3 regions of the Ruminococcus gauvreauii genome follow, and region 1 is predicted to be linked to each of the others. Evidence: riboswitches for the same ligand, from Rfam matches in the RefSeq annotation. Region 1 holds a riboswitch; each other region holds the start of a gene.
What was found. A riboswitch is a leader RNA that binds a small molecule or an ion and turns the genes downstream of it on or off. The one in region 1 is predicted to bind cobalamin.

Region 1 (4,215 bases):
TTAAGGCTGTGTACGGAGAGGTCGCTGCGCCTGTCCAGCAGAGCTTTGTCCAGCTCCTTGACAAACAACCCTTTTCCTCCCACCTTATCGAGCGTCCGGTCCAGAATGATATCGCCGGTCGTCTTCATCGTCAACAGCGAAACTTCTGTTTCCGGGCACGTTTCTTTTATATATGAGATCACCATCTCGCTTTGAATCACCGCGAGTTTGCTCTCCCGGCTGCCAACACAAAATTTTTCCGGTGCTGCCATAGTTATTCGTCCTCCTGTAAAATCGTCGAGTGCTTTTTCTATCGCCTGCCTGGCGCGTTTTGCCCTGCCGTGGTCCCTGCCTCCCGCATTGACCCCCGCCACCAGCGTATCTCTTTTGACAATGCCGGGAAAATGAAAATCACATTTCGTCCGGTCGCTGATGACATTTACCAATATGCCCAGGCATTTGCATACACTGTAAATGTCTTCGTTCAGCCCCTCGTCATCCGTGCCGGCAATCACAATATCGGCCCCGTATAGATCCTCTCTCTCATACTTCTTCTCACATATTTTTATCCGTCCTTCTTTTGCCAGTGTCAGCACACGCTCATCAAAACGGGGTGCAACCACGACAATGTTCCGTGTGAATTCCGACAGTGTCCCGATCCTGCGCGACGCGATCTTTCCTGCACCGATCACTACGATCTTTTTCTCTGACAAATCCACAAAAAGCGGAAAATACGCCTGTCCATTACTCTTCATACAGCTTTTCCAACCCTTCCACACAGGCTAAAAATGTTTCTTTTTCCAGCGAATCCCGCAGTCCGAAGATCATTTTTCCGACTACTTTCCCTGCCGCCAGTTCGATTGACTTTCTGAGTGTCTCCCTCTCTTTGTCCTCCAGCGGAAGTTTGCCAAGGATCTTATGTATGCGCAGCTCCAGATCAGTCGCCGCGTCCTCCTGGATTTCCTGAATCCTCGGGATCAAATCCCTGCCGTCATACCAGTCATAGAATTCTTTCTGCTGTTCCAGAAGAATCGCCTCAGCCTGGTCAAAGGAATCCTTCAGATAGTCACCGACCGCCGTGATCTGAAAATCATCGATGTCATACAGCGTCACATGTTCCATCTCACCGATGGCCGGTTCGATGTCCCTGGGCACAGCAAGATCGATGAAAATAATATCATGCGTAAGATCCGCTTCCCCGAGCAGTTCCCGTGTCAGTGTAAAATTGGGACTTGCTGTCGCACTGACTACCACATGGCATTTTGGCAGCAGATCCATACGCTCTCCGTAATTGATCCGGGCACATCCCTTCGGAATCGTTACCATGCCGCTCCGATACTGCCGTACTGTGACAGTCACCGCAGCACCTGCCCTCTGCATTGTCTGTGCAGCCAGTTTTCCCATCTCTCCATTTCCGATCACCATGCATGTTTTTCCCTGTATCTCATAGCCCTGCTCTTTCAGCATGGAAACTGCACGGTCCATCGCCGTAACGTTTGCTCTTGAGAAGGTAACATCCGTTTTTACTTTTTTTGCCGCCGTCACCGCCATGCGGAACAATACTTCCAGTACACTGTCAGTCATATAATTCTCACGTGCAAGCGACAGTGCATCTTTTACCTGGGTAATGATCTGATCCTCCCCGAGGATCTGGGATTTCAGCCCGCAGGTCAGATGGAACAGGTGGTTCACCGCGTCTTTTCTCTCACGCATGACAAAATACTGACCAAACTGTGTCGGATCCACTTTCTTGATGATGCACAGTTCTTCCACGAGTGAACCTTCCCACTCTTCTTCCACACTGGCCCAGATTTCCATACGATTGCAAGTTGAAAGTATGATGCATCCCAATATGCCGTCGCTGCATTTCAGCTGTTCCATGGCAGCAGCTGCATTCTTCTTCGTAAAGGAGAATAATGCCCTTACATCCACAGATGCCTTGTTATGATCAATACCCACCATACAAATACTCATCATTTGTTCCTCCAGAATTTATTCCTCCCCATCATAGCACATACTTTTAAAAATGCAAAATCTATTTTCTAATTTTAAGAAATTCGTAACTATTCAGGACGGTGCATCTTCTTGCCCGGCTAACAGCCCGGCAAGAAGCATCGGATGTTTTTACACCTATTTTCCCGCCGTCCTGAACTGTTTTAAAAAATTCATTTGACATTAGACGGACAACGCGATAAAATTTATCATAGAATTGAATGTGAAGTGGAGCCTGCGTATTTCTCCGCAGGGTAAGAGGAAAGTGAGTGCAAGTCTCACACGGTCCCGCCGCTGTAATGGAAGAGCCGTATCTTATGATGTCACTGGTGAAAACTGGGAAGGCAAGATACGGTGGTGACGCCTGAGTCAGAAAGCCTGCCCTTCACAAGCGATTTACACCCCGGTTACGAACGATGGCCTGGTGTAAGGAAACGGCAAATTCTAACATGCTGCCGTTTCAGTGCGCCTGTCTATGTGAAGTGGGATTCCTTAGATACGGCGTTCTTTTTTTGTAAAAATGAGAAAGGAGAAAATTATGACAAAGTCACAAAGAACAATTGTTTTAATCGCCGCAGTTTTTGCACTCTCGTTTGGAATTCTGCCGGCTGCAAACGCGATGCACATTATGGAGGGCTATCTCCCGGCCAAGTTTTGCATTGCCTGGGGAGTTGTCTGCGTACCATTCTTAATCGCAGGTTTCTTCTCCATAAAGAAAACACTTTCCGGAAACCGGAAACTGATCATGATCCTGGCCATGGTGGGAGCGTATGCCTTCGTCCTGTCCTCACTTAAGATTCCGTCTGTTACAGGAAGCTGTTCACACATGACAGGAACCGGTCTCGGTGCGATCCTCTTTGGTCCCGCCGCTGTCAGCATTGTCGGACTGATCGTTCTGGTCTTCCAGGCAATTCTGCTCGCACACGGAGGTCTTACCACTCTTGGCGCAAATACATTTTCCATGGCGATCGCCGGTCCTCTGGTGTCCTATGGAATCTACAAGCTTTGCAATAAACTGAAAGTACCGAAGCTGGTGTCTGTATTTCTGGCAGCCTTCCTCGGAGATCTGTTTACATACGTGGTCACCAGCGTCCAGCTGGCAATCGCATATCCATCCGCTGACGGCGGATTCGGCGCTTCCCTCGGGAAATTCCTGGCTATCTTTGCGGCCACTCAGATACCGCTTGCAATCATAGAAGGTATCCTGACCGCTATCGTGATCATCGGTCTGGAATCTTACGCCAAGTCTGAACTTTCAGATCTTGGATTTTTAAGAGGGAGGAATGCATAATGACTAAAAACACAAAAACTGTACTGATACTTCTGCTGCTCGTTGTTGTGATCGCTGTCGTACCTTTATTTCTGAAAAGCGGCGCCGAGTTCGGCGGTGCCGACGGTGCGGCATCCGAGATGATCGAGGAGATTCAGCCGGGTTATGAAACCTGGGCTGATCCTATCATGGAGCCTGCCAGCGGAGAAATTGAAAGTCTTCTCTTCTGCCTTCAGGCCGGTCTCGGTGCCGGAGTCTTCGGATTCGTCATGGGACGCCTGGTAGAGAGAAAAAAACACGAACCTAAACGGACATGACGCCTAATGGCATCATCACCACAAATGAAAGTAGAAAACACAGGAGGAACACGCCCCATGCCGGACGCATCCAAAAAAGCAATTCTGGTTGTCAGCTTTGGTACCAGTTTTGCCGAAACGAGAGAAAAAACAATTGACGCTATTGAAAAAGAGATTGCAGACGCTTTCCCTGACTATCAGATTTACCGCGCCTGGACCAGTAAAATGATCATGGCGAAGCTGTTACGGCGTGACGGCATCAAGATCCTGAATGTCAGAGAGGCAATGGAGAAAATGCGTGATGACGGTATTACGGATGTCATCGTTCAGCCGACTCACGTGATCAACGGTATCGAAAATGAATTGATGACGGAGGATGCACTGATGTATCAGTCTTCCTTCTCATCCATAACCTTCGGCAACCCGCTGCTCACAACCGAGGAGGACAATCATCATGTAGTACACACCATCGCGGCGCATTTCTCCCACCTCCGTGAGGACCACGAAGCTCTCGTACTGATGGGTCACGGCACTACACACTTTTCCAATGCCATTTATGCGGCGTTAAACTTCAAGTTTCAGGATGAGGGCTTCTCAAATATCTTCCTGGGAACTGTCGAGGCGTATCCGACCATGGATTCTCTGCTCAAGGCCGTCAAAAAAACCAAAGCAGCAAAG
Region 2 (4,215 bases), 1.5 Mb from region 1:
CGTGGTTGCCAATCCCAATACAGGAGAAATTCTGGCAATGGGCAGTTCGGATCCCTATGATCTCAATAATCCGAGGGATCTGACCCCATTCTATGCGCAGGAAGAGATTGACAAAATGTCAAATGAGACCATGCTGGATAACCTGAACGGCATCTGGAAAAACTACTGTATCAGCGATGCGTATGAGCCTGGCTCCACGGTGAAACCGATGTCTGTGGCGGCAGCTCTTGAGAGCGGGGACATCTCCTACGATGATACCTTTTACTGCGGGGGATATGAGGTGGTCGCCGGTGAGACGATCAAATGTTCCGTCTATCCCGGAGCCCATGAGACGCAGACCCTGTCGGAGGTAATGAAAAATTCCTGCAATTCAGCACTGATGCAAATGGCGGAGAAGATGGGCGTGGAGGATTTCATCCGCTATCAGAATGTCTTTAACTTTGGATTAAGGACAGGCATCGATCTGCCGGGCGAGGCATCCGGTATTACGCATACAACAGATACGATGGGGCAGACGGAACTTGCCACATCGTCTTTCGGGCAGGGATATACCTGCACGATGATTCAGGAGACGGCTGCCATCTGCTCTGTGATCAACGGGGGATATTATTATCAGCCGCATATCGTGAGCAAGGTTCTCAACAGCGATGGTGCAGTCATAAAAAACGTAGAACCTGTACTTATGAAACAGACCGTGTCTGAAGAAGTATCAGCTCATATCAGGGAATACATGGGTGCGGTTGTCGCAAGCAATGGTACCGGAAAATATGCCAAGGTGGATGGATACAGCATGGGAGGAAAGACCGGTACGGCTCAGAAGATTCCGCGGGGAAATGGCAAATATCTGATTTCGTATGTCGGCTTTGCACCGCTTGACGATCCGCAGGTGGTGATATACACCGTTGTGGACGAACCGAATGTAGAGATTCAGTCGATCAGCACTTATGCGCAGTATCTCGCACACAATATCATGTCGGAGATTCTGCCCTATATGAATATTTTTCCGGATGAAGGAACGGATGGGGAATCAGCTGACGATGGCATCTCACTCGAAGAGATCTTTGATATGGAAGGTGAGGACCGCACTTCAGAGGGTGTCTCCGATACTTCTGTTCCGGAGCCGCTGGAGGACGATGAAGATGTTGAAGGCGGAAATACACAGACGGACGACGGAGTTACCAATGAAGAGGCAGGACTGGAGAATTAACAGCGGAAAAATCCGACAGTTGACATATTGAGCCCAAGAAAATATAATGATAAAAAACACTATGATGCCGTTTTGGCTGATGCGGGCCGTTTGGGAACGTACAGGCCAGGAAGACGGGTGAGAATCCCGCACAGGAGCGCTGCTGTAATTACGGAGTGATTTTCCGGGAACGAAAAGTTCGGCCACTGAGAGTATTCGGGAAGGCGGAGAATCATGTTGATGTATAAGTCAGAACACACGGTATGATAAGGCGTACAGGACTCTTCGAATTCAGGAGGTACGGTAAAAGGATGATAGCGATCCCGTATTGAGAAGAAATCCTCAATACGGGATTTTTCTGATATAAGAGGAGGGAAAGTAAGTTTGAAAACCAATGAGAATCATTCACGCAGAGTAATGCTGCTGGGAATTTTCGCAGCCGCGGCGGTGGTTGTCTTTTTACTGAATATTGCACTCGGATCGGTGTCAATATCCATGAGTGAAATCCTGGGGATTTTTACCGGGAGTCCGGATGTGGCGGAGACAAACCGTGCGATTGTACAGAACATCAGGCTCCCGAGAACGCTCGCTACCGTCATTGGGGGAGCTGCCCTTGCCGCCGCAGGCGTACTGCTGCAGGTGTTTTTCAACAATCCGATCGTAGAACCGTATGTGCTGGGCATTTCATCGGGTTCCACACTGTTTGTCGGACTTGTGACGCTCGGAGGATTCAGCTTCGGGATGAAAAGCATACCTCCGATGGGAATGGTCGCAGGTGCATTTATCGGCGCAATGGCGGTCATGCTCTGTGTCATCTGGGCTTCCAGAAAAGTGAAAAGTATATCGACGCTGCTGATCATCGGGCTGATGGCAGGATTTGTCTGCAGTGCCGTGACCAGCATGCTCTCCGCGCTGGCCGATAAGGAGAAGGTGACGGGTTTCTATCGCTGGTCACTCGGAAGCTTTGCCGGAATTACATGGGAGCAGGTAGCCGTGCTTTATGTGGTCGGGATTCCGTTTCTGGCTGCAGCTCTCTTCATGGGTAAATCATTGAACAGTATGATGCTGGGGGAGCGCTATGCAAAATCGATGGGTGTGAGAATACAGCGTTTCCGCATTATGATTGTGTTCATTTCCAGTGTGCTGACAGCACTTGTAACTGCTTTTGCAGGACCGATTTCTTTTGTCGGACTTGCTGTCCCGCATATTGTACGCATGCTCCTTAAGACTTCCGATAACAGAGTTGTGCTGCCGGCTGTCTGCATCTGCGGGGCGCTGATGACAGGAATCTGCGATCTGGGTACCAGGCTGCTGCTCAGCCCGGTTGAACTTCCTTTGAGTGCGCTGACTTCGGTCGTAGGAGCGCCGCTGGTAGTATTCCTCCTGATCCGCCAGAAGGGTCAGGAACTATAGAAAGGCTGATATAAGATGAAGAATGAATTGATTGTAAATGCAGTTCAGGTGAATGCAGGCTATGAGAATAAGACTGTGGTGGAGGGAGTGAATCTGGAAGGATTGAAAGGACAGATGATCTGCCTCCTCGGTCCCAACGGGGCGGGCAAGAGCACTATTCTGCGTACGCTTTCAGGCCTGCTTGCGCCCGTCTCAGGGACCGTGCAGATTGGCGGGACAGATATCAGCAGCCTGCGGGAAAATGCACTCGCAAAAAAGCTGGCGGTGGTGCTGACGGAACAGTCCGCCCCTGCGCTGATGACGGTATATGAACTCGTCTCCATGGGACGCTATCCCCATACGAATTTCTGGGGAAAGCTGGAAAAGGAAGACTATGAGGTCATCAACGGGGCGTTTGAACAGGTGGGAGTAGAGCATCTGGCGGAGCGATATTACAGTGAGCTCAGCGACGGTGAAAAGCAGAAAGTGATGATCGCCCGGGCGCTTGTGCAGCAGCCGGAACTGATCATACTCGACGAGCCGACCAGCCATCTGGATATTCACCACAAAGTTGAAATCATACAGATTTTAAATAATCTCTGCCGTACGCTCGGGATTACCGCAATCCTTTCTCTGCATGATATTGACCTTGCTGCAAAAGGCTGCCAGACTCTGCTGATGGTCAAGGATGGAAAAGTGATCGCACAGGGTGCGCCGGAGGATGTGATCAGAAGCGGCACGCTGCAGGAACTGTACAATGTAAAGGGTGCCAGGTACAATGAATTGCTTGGAAGCGTGGAGCTGACCGGAAACTATGAGGAAGAAGTCTTTGTAGTTCCGGGCTGCGGTACTGCGATTCCGCTGTACAGGAGCCTGGAGAGGGGCGGATACGGAACTGCGAGCGGTGTGCTGCATGAGAACGATGTGGATGCCCAGATAGCGCGCGCGATCTGTACTCATGTTGTGCAGGAGGAGGCATTTGAACCGGTATCCGCGATTCATCTGAGACAGGCAGCCGAAAGAATGAAACACTGCCGTTTTGTGATCGATTCCGGTTTTCCATGCGGGTCCATGAACCGGAGGAATCTGGAGCTGATCACACAGGCTGTGATAAACGGCAGTACCGTGTTGTCCATGAGGGATCCAAAAGAGAGCAGCCGTCTGTTTTCGGCTGTATGCAAGGATCTGGTTTTCTGCAGCAGTATAGCTGAGGTACTGGAAAACCTGAAACATCAGAGTGCAGAAAAGCCATTCAGGAAATTTGCGTAGGTGAGGATATGAAACAGTTTGGATCAGACCAGATGATAAGCCTGCAAAGTGCCACAGTGATCCGTTTTGCAGGAAAACGGAGAGTACTGAGCACCGGTCCGCTGGGCGGAGGATTCAGCGAACATCTCACGGCGGCGTTTAATCTTGATATGAAAGAGGCGGACACCGGGGAGTGCCGGCTGCGTGCGGCCACGTATCCGGAACATATGGCGCTGGCGGCAGAAGAGCTTGGACTCAAAGCAGAATGCTCGACAGGGCTTGGGACGGCTGCCTCAATGGAACATACCGTGGTAAAAGTCAAAACCTACAGGGAGCTGACAGTTTCCGCACTGGTGACGGCGGGTGTTGATGTCAACGGCGGCCGCGCC
Region 3 (4,215 bases), 1.4 Mb from region 1:
AAAGACAGCGCTGCCAGCTCCAGCATCATCGTGCCGATATCTGTTGCAGCAGTCACAACCATCGTCGTGATCATATTGGGGAGCACATGTTTCAGAATTATGTTTTTTGTGCTGGTTCCGGTTACGACAGCCGCCTCCATATACAGATTGTTCTTAATCTTCAGAACCATACTCCTCGCCAGTCTCGCATACTTTGTCCAGCTCACAGCGGCTATCGCGATCACGGCATTGACCATATTGGGCCCCAGAAGACCTGCTATCGCGATCGCCAGTACAAGTCCCGGAAAAGAAATCATCATATCAGCCAGCCGCATGATGACAGCATCGACCGCACCGCCAAAGTAACCGGCGATCACACCGAGAGCCGTACCGACGACCAGGATCACCGCCACCAGGATCAGCGTCATCGTCAGGGATGACCTGGTGCCATAGATCACCCTGGATAGTACATCTCTGCCAAGTTTATCTGTCCCGCACGTATACGTGCCGTCCGGTGCCTTTAAAGAATCCGACATCACCGCATCATACGGGTCATGCGGAGAGATCAGCGGTGCCAGTAACGCCACACCTACAATGATCAATGCCAGGACAGAAAACATCGTAAACTGTTTATGAGACTTTAGAAACTTCAGTATCTTCACGTTATCTTTCCTCCTTCAGCCTGGGATCCAGCCGGTTATAGGAGAGATCCACCAGCAGATTAATTCCCATATACAGCAGCGCAATCCACAGCACATATCCCTGTACCAGCGGATAATCCCGGCAGGAGATCGCTTTGACCGCCATGCTTCCCAGTCCCGGCCAGTTATAAATGATTTCAACAACTGCAGTACCACCGAGCAGACTCCCCAGAGAAATTCCCAGAAGTGTGACCAGCGGCAGCATGGAATTCGGGAGCACATGCTTCCAGAGAATCGTACTCTCTCTGATGCCCCGCATCCTTGCTCCCGTCACATAGTCCTGCCGTAGTTCTTCCAACACTGCAATGCGTACCTGCCGGGTATACTTTGCCGACATGGAAAATGCCAGCGTTACCGCAGGAAGAATCAGTGATTTAAAATCCGTACTTCCCCCCGATACGGTAACCCATCTGAGCGTAACACCGAAAATACTGAGCAGAATCAAACCGACCCAGAAGCTTGGGATTGAGACTCCCATAAAGGTCAGCCCCCGCACCAGGTAATCCGGCCATCGGTTCTGGTATACAGCCGACAGAATCCCCAGTGGAATGGACACAGCCAGCATGATGATCAGTGAGAACAATGCCAGTTTCAGGGTCGGCCAGAAACAAGAAGTCAGTTTTTCCACGACAGGTACTTTCATAGAATAAGAAGTACCCATATCCCCGGTCAGAACACCCTTCAGCCAGGTTCCATATTGAATGAGAAACGGTTTGTCCAGGCCAAGTTCCGCCCGTGTCTGTTCGAGAAGCTCCGGAGTCGGCACGTTCCCGCACTCAGTCAGCATGATTTCCGCGGGGTCCCCCGGAGAAAGATACGTCAGCCCAAAAGTAAAAAAACTGATGCCAAACAGCACAACTAAAATCTGTATCAATCTTCTTCCCAGTTGTTTCTTATTCACAATCCTTCATCCTCCTGCAGCTTCTGTTTTGTTATCATATCACCTCTCCTTTCCGATCTGTTCTTCCAGATATCTGATAAATTCATGCGCCATCTCCGACAGAGAATCCTTGATTCGTTTGATATATCCGAATGAGACACTGTTTTCGCTTCCTCTGACAGGAATCGCCTTGATTTGATATTCCTTATACTTATCTTTTAGAAAACTGCTGTCAACCGAGCAGTAATCTGTATGTTTCAACAGCTGTATCAAAAAATGATCGCTGTTTGTACAGGCGATCTCCTGTCTGCCGGATCTGTTTAACCCCTCCCCATTCAAAACACCTAAATGCTTCGACAGAGAGTGAATGTCCTCTCTTCTCTGAATCAGCTTTACAGCCTCCAGGTCCTTTTCTGAAACGCACCGCCTGTCGAACAGCGGATTCTTTTCGCTGCAGAACAAAAAAAGTGATGTTTTCGCCAGTTCATGGAATTCCAGACCTTTCGTTCTCAGCCTTTCTTCAAATACCGGCTGATTTCTTCTGGATATGTAAGTAAAGCCCAGCTCCGCACTCCTCCGGTGCACCCATACCACGATATCTTCAAAGTCGCCTTCTCTGAGATCCAGATGTGGTTTTCTATACGCTTTCAGCCCGTAAAATTCTGCGAGAAGCGTTGACAGATTATTACTGGGTGTACAGCACACCGTCAGTCCCTCTTCTCTTTCTCCCTTTAGACTATTCAGCATTTCAAAATTCTTCAGCGTACTCAGTGCATACCGGTAGACCTGCTCTCCCTCTCTCGTCAGCGTAACCCCGCTTCTGTTCCTGACAAGCAGCACCATGCCCATCTCTTCTTCCAGCGCCTTGATAACCTTACTGACATTCGGCTGTGTCGTGATCAGCACCTCCGCTGCTGCATGAAAACTCCCCAGATCAACACTTGTCACAAAATACTGCAACTGCTTGATATCCATATGTCCCCCTTTTCATTCTCCATAGTCAATGCTAAATTTACTGACGCCGTCTTCAGAATAAAAACAAAAATAATTAAGGGAGGAAGGTTCTTGGTGCCTTTCTCCCGGTGTTTGCAGCGCGATCCCCCCTGAGGGGTTAAAAAGCAGAAAAAAAATGCTTCATTGCAATAAAAAAATGCGCACAATAAGTGCGCATAAGCATGTAATCAATTTACATTTGCTTCGCTCACACCTATACACCGTAGGCATTGCCATTCACATAAAAGCAGGTCTCCTGGCTTAAAAGCATTGTCTACTTCCCTTCCCGGATATGATATTTTCATCCAGTGGTTATGAAGTCGACCCTTTTTTCACAGTGACGGGATCGCATTGGATTCTCACCAATTTCCCTATTAATCCTGAAACAGGAACTTTTATGACTCTTTTTAAATCAAAATTACTATAACATACTTTTTTGTATTTTTCTCTCTTTTTTTTTGTTTTTCCCATTCCATTTTGTTATCACCCCTGGTGCAGTAATTTTTTAAAACTTTCACAAATGATATTGACTTTTCGCAGGATCGGTCTTATAATCAACATATGAACAGTTATTCATATGTTTCATCATTTAATTATAGAAACGGAGAGGATAAGTTATGAAACGCATGGAAGAATCGCTTGGACCTCAGCACAAAGAAACCTGTGGCTGCGGGCATGAACATCATGAGCACCACGACCACCATGAGCACGACCATGAATCCTGCGGCTGCGGGCATGAGCACCATGACCACGGGCATGAGTCCTGCGGCTGCGGGCATGAGCACCATGACCACGGGCATGAGTCCTGCGGCTGCGGCCATGAACATCATGAGCACGCTTTTCACAGCGGCAATACTGCCGAACTACCGGATGACGGCCACGAAAAGAGCGTTTACATTTTAGAAAATCTCGGCTGTGCCAATTGTGCAGCTAAGATGGAGCAGAAAATACAGGAACTCCCCGGTGTGTCTGCAGCCAGCATCACGTTTGCCACAAAGCAGCTGCGTATATCCGCCGACGGCCAGGCCGCATTGATTCCACAGATCCAGAGTATCTGCTCCTCCATCGAATCAGAAGTTCGCGTCGTGCCGAAGGATACTATTTCTGCAGGCAGCAGCAAAACTAAAACTTATATCCTTCAGAATCTCGGATGTGCCAACTGCGCTGCAAAGATGGAGCAACGGATCAACCAGCTCACCGATGTGGAGTGTGCATCCATTACCTTTGCCACAAAGCAGCTGAAACTCACAGCAAAATCGCCGCAGCGTCTGATTCCAGAGATTCAGAAGATCTGCAACGCGATTGAGGACGGTATTGAAATTGTCGAAAAAGAATCCTCTGTGCGCAGCCATGAAGCCGTTGCTGCAAAAAAGGGGATGTCGGAAAGCACCCGCGCCCTGACAGAAATCATCATCGGGGCGGTCCTTTTCATCGCCGGTGAAATACTGGAACATATGGGCTTTGGAACTGCCGTCACACTCCCCATCTATACTGTCGCTTATGCGGTCCTTGGCTGGAAAGTCATCTGGACAGCGATCAGGAATATTGCCAGAGGACAGATATTTGATGAAAACTTCCTGATGAGTATCGCAACGCTGGGTGCCTTTGTTATCCGCGAATATCCGGAAGCGGTCGGTGTTATGCTGTTCTACCGCGTCGGTG

Region 2: it holds a riboswitch for cobalamin, as region 1 does, so the genes downstream of both, NQ502_RS14080 (FecCD family ABC transporter permease) here and NQ502_RS01310 (energy-coupling factor ABC transporter permease) in region 1, are expected to answer to the same signal.
Region 3: it holds a riboswitch for cobalamin, as region 1 does, so the genes downstream of both, NQ502_RS14260 (LysR family transcriptional regulator) here and NQ502_RS01310 (energy-coupling factor ABC transporter permease) in region 1, are expected to answer to the same signal.

The regions. Positions count from the first base shown of each region.
Region 1 covers NZ_CP102290.1:273,977-278,191, forward strand. Annotated here, with positions in the region: gene hemC (hydroxymethylbilane synthase) at 1-251, opposite strand, end outside; partial or broken gene NQ502_RS01300 (precorrin-2 dehydrogenase/sirohydrochlorin ferrochelatase family protein) at 258-734, opposite strand; gene hemA (glutamyl-tRNA reductase) at 724-1,956, opposite strand; cobalamin riboswitch at 2,183-2,371, shown strand; gene NQ502_RS01310 (energy-coupling factor ABC transporter permease) at 2,510-3,262, shown strand; gene NQ502_RS01315 (energy-coupling factor ABC transporter substrate-binding protein) at 3,262-3,558, shown strand; gene NQ502_RS01320 (sirohydrochlorin cobaltochelatase) at 3,616-4,215, shown strand, end outside.
Region 2 covers NZ_CP102290.1:2,961,735-2,965,949, forward strand. Annotated here, with positions in the region: gene NQ502_RS14075 (peptidoglycan D,D-transpeptidase FtsI family protein) at 1-1,207, shown strand, start outside; cobalamin riboswitch at 1,316-1,444, shown strand; gene NQ502_RS14080 (FecCD family ABC transporter permease) at 1,571-2,599, shown strand; gene NQ502_RS14085 (ABC transporter ATP-binding protein) at 2,615-3,847, shown strand; gene NQ502_RS14090 (adenosylcobinamide amidohydrolase) at 3,856-4,215, shown strand, end outside.
Region 3 covers NZ_CP102290.1:3,000,904-3,005,118, reverse strand. Annotated here, with positions in the region: gene nikC (nickel transporter permease) at 1-641, opposite strand, end outside; gene nikB (nickel ABC transporter permease) at 643-1,581, opposite strand; gene NQ502_RS14260 (LysR family transcriptional regulator) at 1,621-2,535, opposite strand; cobalamin riboswitch at 2,783-2,965, opposite strand; gene NQ502_RS14255 (heavy metal translocating P-type ATPase) at 3,171-4,215, shown strand, end outside.